Regions from separate parts of the Lysinibacillus sp. HST-98 genome, predicted to be linked through region 2. Evidence: riboswitches for the same ligand, from Rfam matches in the RefSeq annotation. Region 2 holds a riboswitch; the other holds the start of a gene.
The links. Region 2 has a riboswitch for preQ1 ahead of queF (preQ(1) synthase). Riboswitches for the same ligand answer to the same signal wherever they lie in the genome.

Region 1 (4,435 bases), on a different contig from region 2:
AATGTAGCAGAAATTTATCCTAAATCATTGGTATAGGTAAAAGAGCGACTTCTATAAACGGAAGTCGCTCTTTTTTGAGTTATTTAGTTAACATGTGGAAGACTTGTTCAACGTCTTTATCGCCACGACCTGATATATTAATAATAATGCTTTCCTCAGGTGATAAAGTTGGTGCTAATTTTAGAGCATGTGCGACTGCATGTGAGCTTTCAAGAGCAGGAATAATACCTTCAACCTTAGAAAGTACTTGGAAGGCATCTAAAACTTCTTCATTTGTCACGGTCACATACTCAGCACGACCGATTGTTTTCAAATGGCTATGCTCAGGCCCTGCACCTGGATAATCTAAACCAGCTGCTATTGAATAGGTAGGGAGTGGGTTACCTTCTGCGTCCTGAAGTACTAAACATTTGAAGCCGTGTAGCTCTCCTGGTGTTCCTTCGTTTAAGGTAGCAGCTTTGTCTGGCTCTATTCCAATAAGACGAACATTCTCGTCTGCAATATAGTCAGCAAATGCCCCAATAGCATTACTACCGCCTCCTACACAGGCAAGAACAGCTGTTGGCAGCTTTCCTTCCTTTTTTAAAATCTGTTCACGACTTTCACGGCTAATCACTGATTGAAAATGTTTAACCATTGATGGGAAGGGGTGTGGTCCAACTGCTGAGCCTAATAAATAGAAGGTTGTTTCATAGTTTTCTACTAAGTCAGCGAATGCTTCATCTACAGCATCCTTTAAGCGGCCTTGCCCTTTATCGACAGCTACAACTTTCGCTCCGAGAAGTTCCATGCGAAATACGTTCAATGCCTGACGTTTTGTATCTTCCAAGCCCATATAAATCGTGCAATCCATTCCAAACATGGCACACGCTGTAGCTGTTGCTACTCCATGTTGTCCTGCACCTGTTTCGGCAATCACGCGATTTGCTCCCATACGTTTAGCTAGTAAAATTTGTCCTAATACATTATTGATTTTATGTGAGCCTGTATGGTTAAGGTCTTCACGTTTTAAATAGATTTTTGCGCCACCTAATTGCTGTGTTAAATTTTCTGCAAAATAAAGAGGGGATTTACGCCCGACATATTCACGGAAATAGTAATCTAATTCTTGCTTAAAATCATCATCCTCTTTATACTTTTGAAAATTCTCATCTAGTCTATTTAAAACATTTTGAAGCTCCTTTGGAACAAAGCTTCCACCAAATTCACCGAAATATCCCTTTTTTTCTACTACTGTACTCATCTTAACTCGACTCCTCTATGCTGATTTTTCCAAAAAAAAAGCCACTCCAATCCCTCATAAAAAGGACGAGTAACCGTGGTGCCACCTTCATTCGCAATTTTTGCGCGCTTTCCTGCTCCGGTAACGGGGAGCGAAACGGCCTTACATTTGATAAGGCTGCTCTGAAGTCCATTCACAAGTCTGTACTACTGGTTTGCACCAACCACCAGCTCTCTTAAAGTAACAATGCTTGCTACTACTCTTCTTCCTTGCATTTATTAGAAAGAATTGTAGAGTATTTTCAGAATAGTGTCAAGAAAAAAGACGAATCTAAAAAGATCCGTCCGTTAAATCAAATTTTTAAAGTGAAGGCGTTTGTTTAATACATACATAATCGGTGCACCTACAGCTAATACAACAAATTCACCCGCCGCGACTGTAAGCCAAGTCCAGAAAAATGGCAACTCTAAAGCCAAGTTCAGCTCAAAGGCAATGATAAACATAGTACATGTAAAGAGCAATGTATTAATAATTAAACGTGCCCAAATATTTTTGACAAATTTACAGATTAAAATAAACAGGCCGAGTGTAATCATTGAATGACCTACACCAAACACTAAATCGTAAATGCCAAGTGGTGAAAAGAGATTAGAGATCAATACTCCAATAATAATCCCTACGGCAAAGCGTGGATTAAAGGCCACTAAATGGTTAAACATCTCAGATACTCGGAACTGAACCTCTGTAAAACCAAATGGTGCAACAAGCATGGTTACAGCTATATAGAGAGCCGCAATGATACCACTTGCTGCTAAAAATTTTATCTTCATATTCATTTCTCCTTAGTTTTTTTTCGTGGGATGGTTACGAACCACGGTGCTTTCACACAAGTAAATATTCTATTATAGATATCTAGTAGAAGTCAAATGTCAGACTTTGTCTATAATGTCCTATTGCCGCAAAATTGTCATAAATATTTTTTACTATGTTGAAAAAGGAAATAGAATAACTAAAACAGCGTAGTTTAGCGGTTTAAAGCGCCGAATTAAATGAAAAACTAAAATATTTTGTCAATTTTAAAAGTCAGAACATTCATAATGTTGTTGACGGAGCTCGATAATAACGATAATATAGCGATACATTCACACTTTGTTTGGATAAAGTGCGATAGATATTCGAGAATATAATCGGGGGGATTATTTGTGAAAAGCAATGTAAAGAAGTTGTCATTCCTTCTTTTTGGATTAGTGTTGCTTCTTGCTGCTTGTGGTAGCGGTGGCTCTGGTACAACAGATTCAAAAGGAAATGAAACAAACAATGCTAGTGAGAGCGGAAATGCAGACGATAAAACATATAAAATCGGGATTACTCAAATTGTTGAGCATCCATCGTTAAACGCAGCAACGGAAGGCTTTAAAAAAGCAATTGAAGATGCTGGCTTAAAAGTTGAATACGATCCACAAATTGCACAGGGAGATAATAGCCTTAACACAACAATTGCTAACAATCTAGTAAGTGCAAACGTAGATTTAATTTTTGCAAACTCTACACCTTCTGCTCAAGCCGCTGCAACAGCAACAAGTGATATTCCAATTATTTTTACATCTGTTACAGATGCTGTTGGTGCACAGTTAATTGACTCAATGGAGAAGCCAGGGAAAAATATTACAGGCACAATCGATTTACATCCTGAAACGATATCTAAAACTGTAGCATTCCTAAAAGAACTTGGCGCGAAAAAAGTAGGGATGGTCTACAATGCCGGTGAGCAAAACTCAGTTGCACAAGTTTCAGAAGTGAAAAAGGTTATGGACGAACAAGGTTTAGCGGTGGTAGAAGCATCAGCATCTACTTCAGCAGATGTAAAACAAGCGACAGAATCTCTAATTGGTAAAGTAGACGCTTTCTATATTATTACTGATAACACAGTAGTTTCTGCATTAGAGTCGGTAATTGATGTTGCCAATACGAATAAATTACCATTAATCGTAGGAGAACTAGATTCTGTAGCACGTGGCGGTTTAGCTGCTTATGGGTTTGAATATTTCGATATCGGTTATGAAGCAGGTCAAATGGCTGTGAAAATTTTAAAAGGTGAAGCGACACCTGCCGATACACCAGCACAATACCCACAAAATCTGAAATTATTAATCAATAAAAAAGTTGCAGATGATTTAGGAATCGAAATTAAAGATTCTTGGGGTGCCGAAATTCTAGAACAGTAAAACGAAGCGGGGTGAATTATCCCCGCTTTATCTTCATTTTACAAGCGATATAAATAATAAAGAGATTTAGGAGATGATTCAACGATGTTTTTAGCATTATTTGGCGCAGTGGAGCAAGGAATCATCTATGCAATTATGGCACTTGGTGTATATTTAACATTTCGGGTGTTAGATTTTCCGGATTTAACGGTTGATGGAAGCTTTGTAACAGGGGCGGCAACTGCAGCAACAATGGTTTTGCTTGGCTACCACCCAATCTTAGCGACTTTAGTGGCAATTGTTGCTGGATTTATTGCTGGATGTATGACAGGAATTCTTCACACGAAAGGAAAGATTAATCCGCTTTTATCAGGAATTTTAATGATGATTGCTTTATACTCGATTAATCTACGTATCATGGGGTTAACTGCAGAAAATACGATAGGTCGCCCGAATATTCCACTACTAAACTCTGAAACAATCTTTTCAAAGTTTCAATCTTTCTGGAGTAATTTAGGGATCGATGATGCTATCAATAACCTATTAAAAAGCATAGGCTTTCAGCATGTACCAGGTACATGGAGTGTGCTGATTGTTGTATTAATCATCACGATTTTAATTAAGTTAATAGCAGACTGGTTCTTAAAGACAGAGGTTGGGCTAGCTATCCGAGCAACTGGTGATAATAAACGAATGATTCGCAGCTTCTCTGCAAATACAGATACACTTATCATTTTGGGGCTAGGACTTTCCAATGCGCTTGTCGCATTTTCTGGAGCTTTAATCGCACAATACTCGAAGTTCTCTGATGTTAGTATGGGGATTGGTATGATTGTGATCGGTCTCGCATCCGTTATTATTGGTGAAGCTATTTTTGGGACTAAAACCATTATCCGTACAACGTTTGCAGTCATTGCAGGAGCCATCATTTATCGAATTATATTAGCTTTAGCATTACGTGTAGATTTCCTTGATTCAGGGGACATGAAATTAATTACGGCGATCATTG
Region 2 (4,435 bases):
TCCAGTTCCACCGGCTAATGCAGCACGAATTGCATTACCATCCGTTTGGGACATATCAAATGTTGGTAGAAAAGCAAAGGAATCACCCAGGAATGTACCTGAAATATTAGGTGCATTTGTTCCACCAGCAAAGTTATGAATAATTGTGGCGACTGCTCCATTTGCCTTTGCATTCGCAATTTTATCAACAAATGCGATGCTGCCACGAGAGATTAATGCCACTTTACCTTCTACATCGATTCCCTCATAGTCTTTTACTTCTCCGTTTCCAGGAATAGCAACTAGGTCAAATTCTCCTTGAAGCTGTGTTGCTAAATCCCTTCCAAAAGTTGTGCCCATTAATGGGAGCTGCTTTGTTAAGTTGTAGTCACCAACTGTAACATTCACTTCACCGTTATACATTGTTTCAGGATTTGTTGTGTTACCAACAGCAATTCCTAAACGAGCGGTTGCAGGCGTGCCCATTGTTCCTCGATTTGGGCCGGAGTTACCTGTTGCAATTACTCCGATTGTTCCAGCCATCATTGCATTATTAATAGCAAATGAACCTGCGTCCGTTTCAGAGTTAGCCCCCCCGCCAAGAGAAAGGTTGATTATGTCCATTTTTTCTGTTACAGCCGTTTCAATTGCTTTAACAATACCAGATGTAGCCCCACTTCCATATGCACCAAGAACACGATAAGCATAAAGGTCTACTTTTGGAGCAATTCCTTTAATGCCGAAATTGTTAGCTCCAATTGCTGCAATGGTTCCAGCAACATGGGTACCGTGAGAAGTATAGAACGAGCTTCCCTTTTCATTAAATTCAGGTGTTCCAGCAGGACGCTCAGAAGGCAATGTTTCCGATGCATCGTCATCTGCCCGAGGCTTTGTGTAAGTTGATGAATTTGGAATGAAGTTTTTCCCACCTTTATAAATTCCAGCGAACTCGGGGTGATCTGCATCAATACCAGTATCTAATACTGCTACTTTTATACCTTGTCCTTCAATTCCTTCATTCCAAAGCTGTTCGATGCCGAGGAAAGAAATACTTGTATTCATTTGAGCCTCTAATTGATCTTCCTTAATCAGTTCTGAGGATTTGATTGTACTATCTTCTGAGGCGTAAACAATTGCATCAGGTTCGATTAATGTAATTCCTTCTATTGAAAGCAGCTTTGGGAGATCATTTGCTTTCACAGTTGCTGCAAAACCGTTTAAAACAGTATCAAATGTGTAGCCTTGAGTCATTTGAACATTTTTAGTAGCTAATTCTTTTTTAACCTGTGCTTGTTGAGATTTTACATTTGACCGAACTTCATTTGCTCGGGCATTAGAGAACTTTTGGCCTTTCACTTGGCTCATTCCTTGCTCTAGTGCCACAGGCTTTTCAGATAAATGTACGATGACTGCAACTTCTTGATTGCCTGATACATTTTGTAAGCTTTCGTGAAGAGTTGGACCATCTTTAGACAAGCTTAGCTGTTCAGCGATAGCCGCCTTTAATTGAAGTATACTTTCACTTTGGCTATCCTGCTTGAATGGTTTCGAATCTTCAGCATTCGCACTCGATAATGGAACCAATAGAAAAAGCACCATAACGAAAGCTATCATACTACTTAAAAACTTCGTAAACTTAAACTTTTTCAAATCTCATTTCTCCCTCCACTTTTAATTATCACACTTTTCAGTTTAGTGTGATATTTCCAATTTATCACAGGTGAGATAATTCGAATATCGGAATATTGAAAAATATCAAAATATTGATAATTAGTATTACTTTGTCAAAAATGAATTAATTCTATTTTCCTAGTAATTTAATAAAAAAGTAGAACTTTCAAATGAGTATTGACTTACAGTAATTCATACTTTTTATCATTTAAGAGTTTTATAAAAAATCCATTTGACGTTCTGTATTATTTTTTGTACGATATGGAAGAAAAGAATGCCCGGACTAGAACGGGAGAGGTTCATAGCTGATACCCTCTATAAAAAACTATGGAAACATGACAATATGCCATGTCCATATCGGACGTGGCTTTTTTATGTTTTTACTTATGTTTTAATAGACTGATTGGTGATGCCTCTCTTGAAAAGTGTTGGGAAACATTTTACAAGGAGGTTTTTTTATGTCTGGCAGAAGTCATGAAGAAGGATTAAAGGATTTAACCCTATTGGGTAATCAAGGTACAAAGTATTCCTATGATTATGCACCTGAGGTATTAGAGGTGGTGGATAATCTTCATGCTAATCGAGATTATTTTGTTAAGTTTAATTGCCCAGAGTTTACTAGTTTATGTCCGCTTACAAATCAGCCGGATTTTGCTACGATGTACATTTCATATATCCCAGATAAAAAAATTGTTGAAAGTAAATCTCTAAAGTTGTATTTATTCAGTTTTAGAAATCACGGCGATTTTCATGAAGATTGCGTGAATATCATTATGAACGATTTAATTGCACTACTTGATCCAAGATATATAGAGGTTTGGGGGAAATTTACTCCACGTGGGGGTATCTCGATTGATCCATGGTGTAACTATGGGAAGCCAGGAACGAAGTACGAAGAAATCGCCAATTATCGTTTAATGAACCACGATCTTAACCCAGAAAAAATTGATAATCGATAAATGAAGCAAGAAAGAGGTTTTTAGCTACCCTCTTAAAAAAACTAAGAAGAAAGCAGCACTTTTTCTTAGAGTGCTGTTTTTTCGATATAAGGGAGTCTTTATAGATGAAAAAGAAAAAAGCAATTGTAGTATTTAGTGGAGGTCAGGACAGCACAACTTGTTTGTTCTGGGCAAAAGAACGCTTTGAAGAGATTGAGGCAGTAACTTTCGATTATGGTCAAAGGCACCGTCTTGAAATTGACTGTGCGAAGGTGATAACAGAGGAGCTTGGTATCAAGCATCACATACTTGATATGTCTCTCCTGAATCAACTTGCTCCGAATGCATTGACGCGACAAGACATAAAGGTGAAGGACGGAGAAAATGGTGAGCTCCCATCAACTTTTGTGCCTGGCCGCAATCTCCTTTTTCTTTCATTTGCGGGCGTTTTAGCGAGCCAAGTAGGGGCCAAGCATATTGTAACAGGTGTTTGTGAAACTGATTTTAGTGGATATCCGGATTGCCGAGATGTCTTTATTAAATCCTTAAATGTAACGTTAAATTTATCGATGGATGATTCCTTTGTGATTGATACACCCTTGATGTGGCTGAATAAGGCACAGACATGGGAATTAGCTGATCAGCTTGGGGCACTAGAGTTTGTACGAGAAAGAACGTTGACTTGCTATAACGGTGTCATAGCAGATGGCTGTGGTGAATGCCCAGCATGTAAATTACGAAATAAAGGGCTTGATGAGTATTTAAGTTATAGGAAGGAGTCTTAAGGCATGTCAGATTTTAAAATCGTTGAGAGACTCCAGAAAATTGATGTGAATATTCAAAGAAATCAATTGAACTACCATGCAAAGCGTGTTCTCATAAGCAAGGAATTTACCTTCGATGCTGCTCATCATCTACATCATTATGAAGGAAAATGTAAAAATCTGCACGGTCATACCTATCGGGTAGTATTAGGGCTGAGTGGCTACACAGATGAACGTGGTTTGTTAATTGATTTTGGCGATATAAAAGAAATATGGAAACAAAAAATAGAGATTCATTTGGATCACCGCTATTTAAATGAAACGCTTCCACCCATGAATACGACGGCAGAGAACATTGTTGTTTGGATATACGAAAAGTTGACTGAGGCCTTGCTTGATGAAGGATATAACGGTGTGCGTGTAGAGTTTATTAGGCTTTATGAAACTCCAACAAGCTATGCAGAAGCTAGACGGGAGTGGATGGAAGTTGAGTAAAGTACCTGTTATCGAAATTTTTGGGCCAACGATTCAAGGAGAGGGTATGGTGGTGGGCCAGAAGACAATGTTTGTAAGAACTGCGGGCTGCGATTATTCCTGTTCTTGGTGTGATTCATCGTTTACGTGGGATGGCAGTGGAAAGCATTTTATTGTCCAAATGACAGCGGAAGAGATTTGGTCTGAGTTGAAACGTTTAGGGGGCAATGGTTTTTCATTTGTCACCATTTCAGGTGGCAATCCTGCACTCAATCCGAATTTAGCAGAGCTTATTGCCATTTTAAAAGAAAATGACATAAAAATAGGGGTAGAAACACAGGGGAGTAGGTGGCAAAAGTGGATGTATGAGATTGATGAACTGACAATTTCACCAAAGCCTCCTAGTTCTGGAATGACCACAGACTACTCGGTGCTCTCTTATATCTTCGAAAAACTTAAAGATCGAAACAGCAATCACCATGTATCCCTCAAAATAGTTGTTTTTAATCAAGAGGATTACGATTATGCTAAACAAATTCACCATCGATATCCAATGATTCCTTTTTATCTTCAAGTTGGTAATGATAATCTCACGACAACTGATAATTC

Region 1: linked by a shared signal. The riboswitch ahead of JIN86_RS12135 (QueT transporter family protein) and the one ahead of queF (preQ(1) synthase) in region 2 are both predicted to bind preQ1.

What each region holds. Positions count from the first base shown of each region.
Region 1 covers NZ_JAENHX010000004.1:265,802-270,236, reverse strand. The annotation lists gene JIN86_RS12145 (long-chain fatty acid--CoA ligase) at 1-36, shown strand, start outside; gene trpB (tryptophan synthase subunit beta) at 80-1,243, opposite strand; T-box leader at 1,302-1,501, opposite strand; gene JIN86_RS12135 (QueT transporter family protein) at 1,570-2,052, opposite strand; PreQ1 riboswitch class I at 2,059-2,103, opposite strand; gene JIN86_RS12130 (ABC transporter substrate-binding protein) at 2,425-3,447, shown strand; gene JIN86_RS12125 (ABC transporter permease) at 3,532-4,435, shown strand, end outside.
Region 2 covers NZ_JAENHX010000008.1:53,023-57,457, forward strand. The annotation lists gene JIN86_RS17020 (S8 family serine peptidase) at 1-1,629, opposite strand, end outside; PreQ1 riboswitch class I at 1,939-1,985, shown strand; gene queF (preQ(1) synthase) at 2,109-2,609, shown strand; gene queC (7-cyano-7-deazaguanine synthase QueC) at 2,714-3,373, shown strand; gene queD (6-carboxytetrahydropterin synthase QueD) at 3,377-3,847, shown strand; gene queE (7-carboxy-7-deazaguanine synthase QueE) at 3,840-4,435, shown strand, end outside.